Regions from separate parts of the Pseudomonas sp. PDM14 genome, predicted to be linked through region 2. Evidence: predicted binding sites of a transcription regulator. Region 2 holds the regulator's gene; each other region holds the start of a gene.
The links. The regulator sigma-54, encoded in region 2, starts transcription at its own class of promoters, with help from an activator protein. The targets are predictions, from matches to a motif close to ANTGGCATNNANNTTGCTNT.

Region 1 (3,174 bases), on a different contig from region 2:
CGTCCTTCTTGCTGTCGCCCTTGCCGAGGAAAAACCATGTCGCGCCGACCGACAGGCCGATGGCGAGCACCAACGCCACCACGATCAGAATAATGAGCTTGAGTTTGCTCTTGCCTGCCGGTTTATCGCCCGCACCCTCGGCAGGAGGTTGCGGTGCTGGTTTTTTTGCCATGCCAAAAATCCGTCGCTGATCTGGGTTTTGTCTACGGTCAAAGGGTTAGGAGCAAGTGTTATGCCACCTTATAAACAAAGTAGCTGCTCCGGCAACCGACGACACAGGCGGTCGATATACCAAGGCGCTGCCCGGCTGTCACCCGAAAACGACTGCGCCCGGTACATTTGTGCGTACCGGGCGCAATGAAGTTGCAGCGCTGTGCAGGCGTTCGATCCTGTTATGCGCGCGTGAACGAGACCTCTGGCGGATGAAATCGGCTCAGGATGCGAAGCTGCGAGCGGCTCATGAGCAGCCCGCAACATACACCCGCCCCGCTTTCGGCCGATCCGCGTGAACGACCGTCAGGCGTAATAGTCCACCAGACCGCGCGGCGCGGCACTGTTCGGATTACGGATCTCGCTCATGCCGGTGAGGACTTCCTCATCGCCACCGTCGCCACCGCGCCCCGAACCTCCCTGACGTCGACCCTCGTCACCATTGCCCTGCCAACCTCGCGCCAGCGACTGGTCGGAAACGTTGACGTCGAGCTGGCCCATGCCCTGCTGGCTGAACATGTCGCGCAGGCGCTGCATCTGCCCTTCCAGCTGATCACGCACGTTGGCGTTGGCGCTGATGAAGGTCACTTGGGCGGCCTGGTCCTTGTTCATCTCGATGCGCACTTCCATACGCCCCAATTCTGCCGGGTCGAGCTGGATCTCGGCGGACTTGAGGTTCTGGCTGGACAGCCACATCACCCGGTCCACCACTGCCTCGGTCCAAGCGCCCTGCATCGGCACCGGATGCCCCGGCACTACCGGCAGGCGCTGGGCGACGCTGCTCTGCTGATTGATCGCCTGACTCAGCGCACTGAGCTTGCTGGCGAACGCATCGGCACGCGCATCGCTCTGGTTCTCTCGTAACTCGGGCACGCTCTCCAGGCCTTCGGCCAGCAGATCCGCCACGGGGATTTCATCCTCGGCACTTTCTTCCGGCGCCGCCTCACCGGCAAAGGCTGCCAGCGCGTTGGCAAAGCCCTCGGTGGGGCTGACCGCTTTCTCCGCAGCAACCGCCCCCGGGCTCTGCTGCGCAGCCGCAGCGGCCTGATTCTGCGCACCGATCTCCAGTGCCAGGCGCACACCGGGCAGGCTGTTGAGCATGTCGAGCTCGGGATCATGGCTGGCATCGGTCATGCCTGGCGGCGCCCCTGTGGTGCCAAGCGTGCCACTCGGCGACAGCAGGTCACTGGTGCTCTCGACCGCGGGCTCGGTTTCTGCGCTGACACCCTCGACGGGCAACTGCCCGTTCATGGCCAGCAACAGCAGCGGGTCGATCACCTCCTGCTCGCCATCGGCCAGTTCCTCCTCCGGCAACGCATTGCCGCTATCGGCAACGATTGGCTGCTCCGCCGGCGTCTCGGCCTTCGCCGTGTCGCTTGGCTTGGCCTCGTCACTGCGCTCGTCGCGGGCCTTGGCCGCAGCTTCCTTGCGGTCGGCGGCCTTCGCCTGACGCTCCTTGGCGTAGACCTCGGCGAAGCTGGAAGCCTCGTTCTTGGCGGGTTCCGGCGCGTTGGCCGGCGCTTTCGTCGCCGAAGCTTTCGGCCTGACGTCAGGCGCCGGCTGAAGCAGGATATCGGGTGCGACGGACATGGGTACTCTCCGTTCAGGGTGGGTCGTACCGGGATATAGCAAGGCCTGGGCCAGGTTTGTCGCCGTGCAGAAAAACCGTGATCAGGCAGGCGATGGCACGCGGCAGAACCTAGCGGTAGCGCTGGCGCTCGGCGCGGAAGAGGATGCGCACGATGGCGAACTCACGCTCGATCTGCTCGATCAGCGCAGGTACGTCATCGAGTTGTTCGCGACGGGCGGCCTCCTCGAGCTGCTTGCACAGGTTGGCCAGCAGCACCGCGCCCATGTTGCTGCAGCTGCCCTTGAAACTATGCGCGGCCAGGCGCAGTGCCTGGGCATCGGCACTCTGGCGGGCGGCGACCAAGTGGCGCAGGCGCTCATCGGAGTCGGTCAGGAAGGTATCCAGCAGCACCGGATACTCGTCTTCCATGACGTCCTGCAGAGACGCCAGCACCGCGGCATCGAGATGGGAATCGGGCACCTGCTCACTCCATGATCAAGATGCGCGGATTATGCATGAGCCGGCCAGCAGAACTCCACGTTTACCCCGCGACCATCCGCTGCCCACTCGCAGCTCCAGGTCAATTGACGAATCAGGCGCAGGCCACGGCCACGCAGGCTTTGCGGCGCATGCTCAAGGTCCATTGCCGCGGCAACATCGAAGCCGCCACCGCTGTCCTCGATGTGAATCTTCAGACAGCCGAGATCAGGGCGCTGGAGCAGTTCGAGGTTGAAACGCACGTAACCGTCCTGCAGCGCCTGCAGGCGTTGTGTGCGCTCCTGGTAGTAGCGGGCGAAGCCTTCGGCACTGCACTTGAGCGAGGAATCCAGGCCCAGTACGCCATGCTCCAGCGCATTGGAATAAAGCTCGGCCAGCACCGTATAGAGCGGGCCTGCCTGGGCGCGCAGGCCTTGCACCTCCAGCAGCAACTGCAGGAGGAATGGCAACGGATTGAAGCGTTTGAGCGTCTCGGCACGGAATTCGAAACTGGCGGACCAGTCCAGCGGGCTGCTCTGCCCGCTGTCGGAGAACACCAGCGGTGGTCGGTTGAGCGCGCCCTCCTCGACCAGGCACAACTCGATCATGCTGACGTCGTCCTGGGCCTCGCCGCGGAATGCGACCAGTGCCTGCTGGATATCGTCGAACAGCCGTTGCGGGGCGTGCTGGTTGTCGAAGACCGCCTGCAGGCGCTCCTCACCGAACAGCTCACCCTGGGCGTTGCAAGCCTCGAGAATGCCGTCGGAAAGGAGGAACAGCCGATCGCCCTCCTCCAGCGGATAAACCTCGTAGGCGTCATTGAAACGGCTCGACTCCAGCACGCCCAAGGGCAGGTGCCGCGACATCAGGCGCACCCGCTCGCCATTGGCCGCCCGCAGCAGATAGCCATCGGGCAG
Region 2 (3,174 bases):
GCGTGGAAATTGCCCGCGCCCTGGCGACCGAGCCGAAATTCATCCTGCTCGACGAACCCTTTGCCGGTGTCGACCCGATTTCCGTCGGCGACATCAAGCAGATCATTCATCACCTCAAGGCCAAAGGCATCGGCGTACTGATCACCGATCACAACGTGCGCGAAACGCTCGACATCTGCGAGACCGCCTACATTGTCAACGATGGCCAGCTGATCGCCGAAGGCGACGCCGAGAGCATTCTGGCCAACCAGCTGGTGAAAGAAGTCTACCTCGGACACGAATTCCGCCTCTGACACAGGCACGCGCTTCACTACATGGATGTTGTCAAGCCTAGGCAAAGCCGAAAGTTTTGGGCATATAATTTGCTTATTGGCGGCGCCTCGGCGCCCTGTAGTGAATGGCGCGCTTGCGCCAGCAAATAAGGTGCAAAGCTTCCTGCCATGAAACCCTCGCTAGTCCTCAAGATGGGCCAGCAGCTGACGATGACACCGCAGCTGCAGCAAGCCATTCGCCTACTCCAGCTGTCGACCCTGGACCTGCAACAGGAAATCCAGGAGGCCCTGGAGTCCAATCCCATGCTCGAGCGCCAGGAGGAAGGAGAGGACTTCGACAACTCCGACCCCATGGCCGACGGCAGCGAAGAACAGGTCAACCAACCGGTTCAGGAAGCGATCTACCAGGAAACCAACAGCACCAGCGCCGATTCGATCGAAGACGGCGAGTGGAACGAGCGCATCCCTAACGAGCTGCCGGTCGATACCGCCTGGGAAGACGTCTACCAGACCAGCGCCAGCAGCCTGCCGAGTAACGATGACGACGAGTGGGACTTCACCACCCGCACTTCCGCCGGCGAGAGCCTGCAGACTCACCTGTTGTGGCAACTCAATCTGGCGCCGATGTCGGATACCGACCGCCTGATCGCCGTGACCCTGATCGACTGCATCAACAACCAGGGCTACCTGGAAGAATCGCTCGAGGAAATCGTCGACGCCTTCGATCCTGAAATGGACGTCGAGCTGGACGAAGTGGAGGCGGTGCTGCATCGCATCCAGCAGTTCGAACCCGCGGGTATTGGTGCCCGCGACCTGCGCGAATGCCTGCTGCTGCAACTGCGTCAGTTGCCGGCAAATACGCCCTGGCTGGCCGAGGCCAACCGCCTCGCCGGTGATCACCTCGACCTGCTCGGCAGCCGCGACTACAGCCAGCTGATGCGCCGCATGAAGCTCAAGGAAGACGAGCTGCGACAGGTCATCGAACTGATCCAGAGCCTCAACCCGCGCCCCGGTTCGCAGATCGAGTCCAGCGAGCCGGAATACGTGGTGCCGGACGTGATCGTGCGCAAGCACAACGAGCGCTGGCTGGTCGAGTTGAACCAGGAGTCCGTGCCGCGCCTGCGCGTCAACCCGCAGTACGCCGGCTTCGTGCGTCGCGCCGACTCCAGCGCCGACAACACCTTCATGCGCAACCAGCTGCAGGAGGCCCGCTGGTTCATCAAGAGCCTGCAGAGCCGCAACGAAACCCTGATGAAAGTCGCCACGCAGATCGTCGAGCATCAGCGCGGCTTCCTCGAGTATGGCGACGAGGCGATGAAGCCCCTGGTCCTGCACGACATCGCCGAGGCGGTAGGCATGCATGAGTCGACCATCTCGCGCGTCACCACGCAGAAATTCATGCACACCCCGCGCGGCATTTACGAGTTGAAGTACTTCTTCTCCAGCCACGTCAGCACCTCCGAAGGCGGTGAATGCTCCTCCACCGCGATCCGCGCCATCATCAAGAAACTGGTCGCCGCGGAAAACGCGAAAAAGCCGTTGAGTGACAGCAAGATCGCTGGTTTACTGGAAGCACAGGGCATTCAGGTTGCTCGTCGCACAGTCGCCAAATACCGCGAATCCCTCGGGATAGCGCCTTCGAGCGAACGCAAACGACTGATGTGATGTGGCACTGAGGGAGGGCTTTTGCACAACCGGCCAGGCTGACGACACGCTTCCGCAGCGCGCCCCAGACCTGTTGTGCAAGAGCCCTCTCAGCCAGAGTGTTACGGTGGCAGGCCCGCTAGCCTGTCTCTTACACACGGCAACAAGGAGAAGCGGTATGCAAGTCAACATCAGTGGACATCAACTGGATGTGACCGACGCCCTGCGCGACTATGTCGGCGAGAAACTCAGCCGGCTGGAGCGCCATTTCGACAAGATCACCAATGTGCAGGTGACCCTGGAGGTCGAGAAGCTCAAACAGAAAATCGAAGCGACCCTGCACATCGCCGGAGGCGAAGTGGTCGCCAACGCAGAACACGAAGACATGTATGCGGCGATCGATCTGCTCGCCGACAAACTCGACCGCCAACTGATCAAGCACAAGGAAAAGCAGCTGGGTCGCCTGCAAGGCGCCGCAGCCCGCTGATACCTACCCACACATGATCCGACTCGAAAACATCCTGACCGCCGGCCGTTCCCTCGTGAACGTGCCGGGCGGCAGTAAAAAACGCGTTCTAGAACAGATTGCCAACCTGGTTGCGCGTGAATTGCCTGACCTCGATGGGCAAGACATCTTCGAAAGCCTGATTGCCCGTGAAAAGCTCGGCTCCACCGGCTTCGGCAACGGCATCGCCATTCCCCACTGCCGCCTGCCCGGCTGTACTGCGCCGATAAGCGCCGTGCTGCGTCTGGAAGCGTCGGTCGATTTCGACGCCATCGACGGTGCACCGGTCGACCTGCTGTTCGTTCTCCTGGTGCCGGAAGCGGCCACCGACGAGCACCTCGAACTGCTCCGGCAGATCGCCAGCATGCTCGACCGCGCCGATGTGCGCGAACGCCTGCGTCAGGCGCAGAGCAGCGAGGATCTCTACCGGGTCGTCGTCGACGTGCAGAACGGCCAGTAGGAGCGCGGTCATGCGCCTGATCATCGTCAGCGGTCGCTCCGGCTCGGGCAAGAGCACCGCCCTCGATGTACTGGAGGACAACGGTTTCTACTGCATCGACAACCTGCCCGCCGGCCTGTTGCCCGAGCTGGCGCAAAGCGCCCTGCTGCAAACCGAACTGATGCACCCGCAAGTGGCCGTGTCGATCGACGCGCGCAACCTGCCCAGCCAGCTGCGGCGCTTCCCAGAACTGCTCGAGGAAGTCCGCGCCCGGCATATCGTCTGCGACGTGCTCTATCTGGATGCCGATGAGG
Region 3 (3,174 bases), on a different contig from region 2:
GGTCAACCACATGGGCATCACCTTCGTGCAGCGCCTGAAGGAGTCCACCGGCATGAGTGCGGCGAACGTTGCCGGCGCCTACGTCATCGTGCGCGATGTGTTCCGTTTGCCGCACTGGTGGAAGCAGATCGAGGCGCTGGACTACACAGTGCCGGCCGACCTGCAGCTGCAGCTGATGGACGAGCTGATGCGCCTTGGTCGGCGTGCCACGCGCTGGTTCCTGCGCAGCCGTCGCAGCGAGCTGGACGCGGCCCGCGATGTCGGCCACTTCGGCCCGCGCGTGGCCGAACTGGCCGGGCGCCTGGACGAACTGCTCGAAGGTCCGGCGCGCGAGCAGTGGCTGGCGCGCTACCAGAGCTTCGTCGAAGCCGGCGCACCGGAAGAACTGGCCCGCGTGGTCGCCGGCACCAGCCACCTGTACACGCTGCTGCCGATCATCGAAGCCGCCGACGTCACCGGCAAGGCCGCCTCGGAAGTGGCCACCGCCTACTTCGCCGTAGGCGGCGCGCTGGAGCTGACCTGGTACCTACAGCAGATCACCAGCCTGCCGGTGGAGAACAACTGGCAGGCGCTGGCCCGCGAAGCCTTCCGTGACGACCTCGACGGGCAGCAGCGCGCCATCACCGTGTCGGTGCTGCAGATGGTCGATGGCCCGGCGGATATCGAGGAGCGGGTGGCCTTCTGGCTGGAGCAGCACCGCACCCTGGTGCAGCGCTGGCTGGCCATGCTCGCCGAATTGCGTGCCGCTACCGGCACTGATTATGCGATGTACGCGGTGGCCAACCGTGAACTGATGGACCTGGCGCAGAGCAACCCGCAGGGCGTTCCCGAGCTCTGATCAGGTCGCGAGCCCGCCGCCGGCCACGGTCGATGACGGGCACTGCGCTGTGATCGTTCGCCGTTTCCAGGCGAGCCCGTGTTCCGGCACGGGCTTTGCCTTGGCAAGCGAACAGCGGAGAGCAGGCATGACCGATATTCTGATTCTGACGCACATCGACTACTGTCCCCCCGGCCACCTGGGCCGGGTGCTGGATGCCCAAAACCTGCCATTCACCGTATTGCGCAGCGACCTCGGCGAACTGGAGGGTTACGACCTCGACCGGCCGCTGGCCGTGGCGGTCATGGGCGGGCCGATGAGCGTCAACGACGACCTGCCCTGGATCGGCGCGGAGATCGCCGCGTTGCAGCACTTCATCCGCCGCGACATCCCCCTCATCGGCCATTGCCTGGGCGGGCAGATGATCGCCCGCGCCCTGGGCGCTGCCGTGCACCGCATGCCCTATACCGAGACCGGCTGGCAGCCCTTGATCCGCCGCGACCGTGGCAACCCGAGCCCGTGGTTGAGCCATGTGCCGAACGAGTTCCCGGTGTTCCAGTGGCACAGCGACACCTTCGACCTGCCACGCGATGCCGAGTGGCTGCTGTCCAGCCCTTGGTGCCCGAACCAGGGGTTCGCCTGGGGTGACAAGGTCCTCGCCCTGCAGGGCCACCCGGAAATGAGCGAGGAACTGGTGCAGGGCTGGTTGCGCGACTGGTCGCACCTGCTCGACGAGACCCAGGCCAGCCAGCAGAGCCCGCGCGCCATGCTCACCGACCTGTCGAGCCGCGTCGCCGCGCTCAACCGGGTGGCGGAGGGGTTCTACGAGCGTTGGCTGCAACTGGCCTTCGGCGAGCCCGAGCACCGCGAGCCGGTGGCACACGTCGGCTAAGCCCCGGGCGGCAGCAGATATTCCTCGAACCCTTGCCGGGTTCCTCTAGTCTGAACAGGTTACAGGCGGCGCCACCCATTGGGGCGTGACCTGTTTTGGGGCTGCGTTCTGCGCCCCGATCTGGTGCGTATGTTAAGGATTGAATAACCAAGCCATTGAAATGCATGAAGTAATTTCTATGGCACGGGCCTTGCGATAGCTCTGCTGTCCGGGGTGACAAGGAGTACGGCATGGCCCGCACCTTTTTTGACGAGATGTACGACGCGAGCGGCATAGTCCGCCCGCACTACCGGGAATTCGCCCGTTGGTTGGCCGATACGCCGGAGGAGCTGCTCGCTCAACGCCGCCGTGAAGCCGACCTGTTGTTCCACCGCGCCGGGATCACCTTCACCCTCTACGGGGATGAGCAGGGCACCGAGCGGCTGATTCCCTTCGATACCATTCCGCGGAGCATTCCTGCCAGCGAATGGCGCATCGTCGAGGCCGGCTGCATCCAGCGGGTCAAGGCGCTGAACATGTTTCTCGCCGACCTCTATCACGATCAGCGCATCATCCGCGCCGGGATCATTCCGGCCGAGCAGGTGCTGGCCAACGAGGGCTATCAGCTGGCGATGCAGGGCCTGGACCTGCACCGCGACATCTACGCGCACATCGCCGGGGTCGACCTGGTACGCGATGGCGACGGCACCTACTACGTGCTCGAAGACAACCTGCGCACGCCCAGCGGCGTGAGCTACATGCTCGAAGACCGCAAGATGATGATGCGGTTGTTCCCCGAGCTGTTCGCCCTGCAGCGCATCGCGCCCATCGACCACTACCCGAACCTGCTGCTCGACACACTGAAAAGCTCCAGCCCGCTGGACAACCCCAGCGTCGTGGTGCTGACGCCGGGCCGCTTCAACAGTGCCTACTTCGAGCACGCCTTCCTCGCCCGCGAGATGGGCGTGGAGCTGGTGGAGGGCGCGGACCTGTTCGTGCGCGACGACCGCGTGTACATGCGCACCACTGCCGGCCCGCAGCCGGTGGACGTGATCTACCGCCGCCTGGACGACGCCTTCCTCGACCCGCTAGCGTTCAACCCGGACTCCATGCTCGGCGTGCCCGGCCTGCTGGCCGCGTACCGCTCCGGCAACGTGGTGCTGGCCAACGCGGTGGGCACCGGGGTGGCGGACGACAAGTCGATCTACCCCTATGTCACCGACATGATCCGTTTTTATCTCGACGAAGAGCCGATCCTGAAGAACGTGCCGACCTGGCAGTGCCGCAAGCCCGAGGACCTGTCCCACGTGCTGGCCAACCTGCCCGAGCTGGTGGTCAAGGAAACCCAGGGCTCCGGCGGCTACGGCATGCTGGTCGGCCCGGCAGCGACCAAGGCCGAGATCGAGGCCTTCCGCGCGCGCCTCAAGGCCAAGCCCGAGGCGTACATCGCCCAGCCGACGCTGTGCCTGTCGACCTGCCCGACCTT
Region 4 (3,174 bases), on a different contig from region 2:
CTGCGTGACCTGGTCCATGCCATCCCTTACTACGCCATCCAGAAGGGCCTGCTGACCGTCGAGAAGAAGGGCAAGATCAACGCCTTCTCCGGCCGCATCCTGGAAATCGAAGGCCTCAACGAGCTGACCGTCGAACAAGCCTTCGAGCTGTCCGACGCCTCCGCCGAGCGTTCGGCTGCCGGTTGCACCATCAAGCTGCCGGAATCGGCGATCGCCGAGTACCTGAAGTCCAACATCACCCTGCTGCGCTGGATGATCGGCGAAGGCTACGGCGACCCGCGCACCCTGGAGCGTCGTGCTCAGGCGATGGAAGCCTGGCTGGCCAACCCGCAACTGCTGGAAGCCGACAAGGACGCCGAGTACGCCGAGATCATCGAGATCGACCTGGCCGAAGTCAAAGAGCCGGTACTCTGCGCACCGAACGACCCGGACGACGCCCGTCTGCTTTCCACTGTCGAAGGTCAGAAGATCGACGAAGTGTTCATCGGCTCGTGCATGACCAACATCGGTCACTTCCGCGCTGCCGGCAAGCTGCTGGACAAGGTCAAGGGCGGTATCCCGACTCGCCTGTGGCTGGCTCCGCCGACCAAGATGGACGCCCACCAGCTGACCGAAGAAGGCTATTACGGCATCTACGGCAAGGCCGGTGCGCGCATGGAAATGCCAGGCTGCTCGCTGTGCATGGGTAACCAGGCACGCGTCCAGACCGGTTCGACCGTGGTCTCCACCTCGACCCGTAACTTCCCCAACCGCCTGGGCGACGCCACCAACGTGTTCCTCGCCTCGGCTGAGCTGGCGGCAGTTGCCTCCATCCTCGGCAAGCTGCCGACCGTGGACGAGTACATGGCTTACGCGAAAGACATCGACAGCATGGCTGCCGACGTCTACCGCTATCTGAGCTTCGACCAGATCGCCGAGTTCCGCGAAGCCGCGGCCAACGCGAAGATCCCGGCCGTGCAAGTCTAAGCGTCCGCAGTAAAAAGAAGCCCCGCCCAGTGCGGGGCTTTTTTTATGGAGAAAAATCGCAGGTACGACGGTCGGATCAAGTAGGGCCCGGTCGGGCTATTTTTCCCAAGGAGTGCACCATGAAACACTGGATATTCGCCGCGTTCTGCGTACTGGGCCTGGCCGGTTGCGCCAGCGACTACATCATCGCCACCAACGACGGGCAGATGCTCAGCGCCGAAGACAAGCCTGAACTGGACGAGGAAACCGGCCTGCTGATGTATGAGGACCCGGAAGGCAACGACCAGCAGATCCCGCAGAGCTCGGTGAAACAGATCATCGAACGTTAAGTGTGATCGGCCACCCGGACCACTGGGTGGCCACCCTTCCCCACGCTTGCCAGACCTGTCGCGCCAGCTAGCTTTGTAGAGGTCGATGACCGACGCACCGCTATCAGGAGCACAGCATATGAAGGTCTGGATACTCGCCCTGTTTTGCGCCGCAGCCCTCGCCGGCTGTTCCAGCGAATACATCATCACCACCACCGACGGCCAGATGCTCACCAGCGACGAGAAACCGGAGCTGGACGAAGACACCGGCATGCTCGAGTTCGAAGACAGCGAAGGCCGCCTGCAACAGATCCCGCAGAGTTCGGTGAAGCAGATGCTCGAGCGCTGAACCTACGCAACCAACCCCCAACCCCGCCACGGCGGGGTTTTGTTTGCCTGCATGAACGCCTGGCATATGGCTTGCTTGGCTTGTCTGCAACAGAACCCTCCAACGGCGGAGCGAGTTCATAGACAATGGCGTCGTTTCTGGCTACCTGCCCGCAAGGTGGCTGGGGCGGCGCTTTTTTCGTTCAAGGTGGGACTGATCGATGACCGACAACACGACAACGCGCACTGACACGCTGGCCTGGGTGGCCGGCTCGGACGCACCGGAGAAGAGCGTGCTGGACCTGGGCTTCATGGCCCTGACCGACTCGGCCTCGCTGATCGTCGCCGCCACCCAGGGCTTCGCCCAGCCCCACGGCCTGACGCTCAACCTGCAGCGCCAGGCATCCTGGGCGACCCTGCGTGACAAGCTGCTGTCCGGCGAGCTGGATGCAGCACAGACCCTGTACGGACAGATCTATGGTATCCACCTCGGCCTCAGCGGGCCGGCGACCGACATGGCGATCCTCATGGGTCTGTGCCAGAACGGCCAGGCTATCAACCTGTCCGAGCCACTGAAACAGAGCGGCGTGACCAGCGCCGAAGCACTGGCCCAGCGCGCGCGCCAAAGCGGTGCAAAACTCACCTTCGCCCACACCTTCCCCACCGGCACCCACGCCATGTGGCTGAACTACTGGCTGGCCAGTCACGGCATCCATCCGCTGGAAGACGTAAACACGGTGATCGTGCCGCCGTCGCAGATGGTCGCCCACCTCAAGGCGGCGCGCATCGACGGTTTCTGCGCGGGCGGCCCGTGGGGCGCCCTAGCGGTCGATGAGAACCTCGGTTTCACCGTCGCCACCAGCCAGATGATCTGGGCCGACCACCCGGAGAAGGTACTCGGCGTGACCCGCGAATTCGTCGAGCAGTACCCCAACACCGCGCGCGCCCTGACCATGGCCGTGCTCGAGGCCAGCCGCTTCATCGACGAGAACGAAGAGAACAAGCGCAGCACCGCGCAACTGATCAGCGGCAGCGAGTACATCGACGCGCCGTTGTCGGCCATCGAGCCGCGCTTCCTTGGCCATTACCAGGACGGCATCGGTCACGCCTGGCTGGACGCCAACCCGCTGCGCTTCTTCGCCAACGGCGAGGTGAACATGCCCTGGCTGTCGGACGGAATGTGGTTCATGACCCAGTTCCGCCGCTGGGGCCTGCTCAAGGACGACCCGGACTACCTCACGGTCGCCCGGCAGATCCACCAGCTCGACCTCTACCGCCAGGCTGCCGAAGCACTCGGCATCGCCGTACCCGAGAACGCCCTGCGCAGCAGCACGTTGCTCGACGGCACCGTCTGGGACGGCAGAGATCCGGCCGCCTACGCGCACAGCTTCGCCATCCACGCACGCAGCGGCAGCGCCGCTTCCATCGCCCTGTAACGCTGCGAGACGACGACCAAGATGCTACGAATTCTGCTGATCAACGACACCGCGAAGAAGGTCGGGCGCCTGAAGAGTGCGCTCATCGAAGCCGGTTTCGAGGTCATCGACGAGTCTGGCCTGACCATCGACCTGCC

Region 1: a site for sigma-54 is predicted at 1,836-1,855, ahead of IB229_RS15275 (flagellar hook-length control protein FliK). Genes of this name have one in related genera too.
Region 3: a site for sigma-54 is predicted at 1,887-1,906, ahead of IB229_RS01615 (circularly permuted type 2 ATP-grasp protein). Genes of this name have one in related genera too.
Region 4: a site for sigma-54 is predicted at 1,682-1,701, ahead of IB229_RS16110 (CmpA/NrtA family ABC transporter substrate-binding protein). Genes of this name have one in related genera too.

The regions. Positions count from the first base shown of each region.
Region 1 covers NZ_JACVAQ010000002.1:566,121-569,294, forward strand. Annotated here, with positions in the region: gene fliL (flagellar basal body-associated protein FliL) at 1-172, opposite strand, end outside; gene IB229_RS15275 (flagellar hook-length control protein FliK) at 517-1,800, opposite strand; gene IB229_RS15280 (Hpt domain-containing protein) at 1,910-2,260, opposite strand; gene IB229_RS15285 (fused response regulator/phosphatase) at 2,290-3,174, opposite strand, start outside.
Region 2 covers NZ_JACVAQ010000003.1:307,322-310,495, reverse strand. Annotated here, with positions in the region: gene lptB (LPS export ABC transporter ATP-binding protein) at 1-293, shown strand, start outside; gene IB229_RS21060 (RNA polymerase factor sigma-54) at 441-1,937, shown strand; gene hpf (ribosome hibernation-promoting factor, HPF/YfiA family) at 2,095-2,403, shown strand; gene ptsN (PTS IIA-like nitrogen regulatory protein PtsN) at 2,417-2,881, shown strand; gene rapZ (RNase adapter RapZ) at 2,892-3,174, shown strand, end outside.
Region 3 covers NZ_JACVAQ010000001.1:370,746-373,919, reverse strand. Annotated here, with positions in the region: gene IB229_RS01625 (NAD-glutamate dehydrogenase) at 1-838, shown strand, start outside; gene IB229_RS01620 (type 1 glutamine amidotransferase) at 966-1,709, shown strand; gene IB229_RS01615 (circularly permuted type 2 ATP-grasp protein) at 1,940-3,174, shown strand, end outside.
Region 4 covers NZ_JACVAQ010000002.1:744,710-747,883, forward strand. Annotated here, with positions in the region: gene acnB (bifunctional aconitate hydratase 2/2-methylisocitrate dehydratase) at 1-966, shown strand, start outside; gene IB229_RS16100 (YgdI/YgdR family lipoprotein) at 1,086-1,295, shown strand; gene IB229_RS16105 (YgdI/YgdR family lipoprotein) at 1,414-1,623, shown strand; gene IB229_RS16110 (CmpA/NrtA family ABC transporter substrate-binding protein) at 1,823-3,037, shown strand; gene IB229_RS16115 (ANTAR domain-containing response regulator) at 3,059-3,174, shown strand, end outside.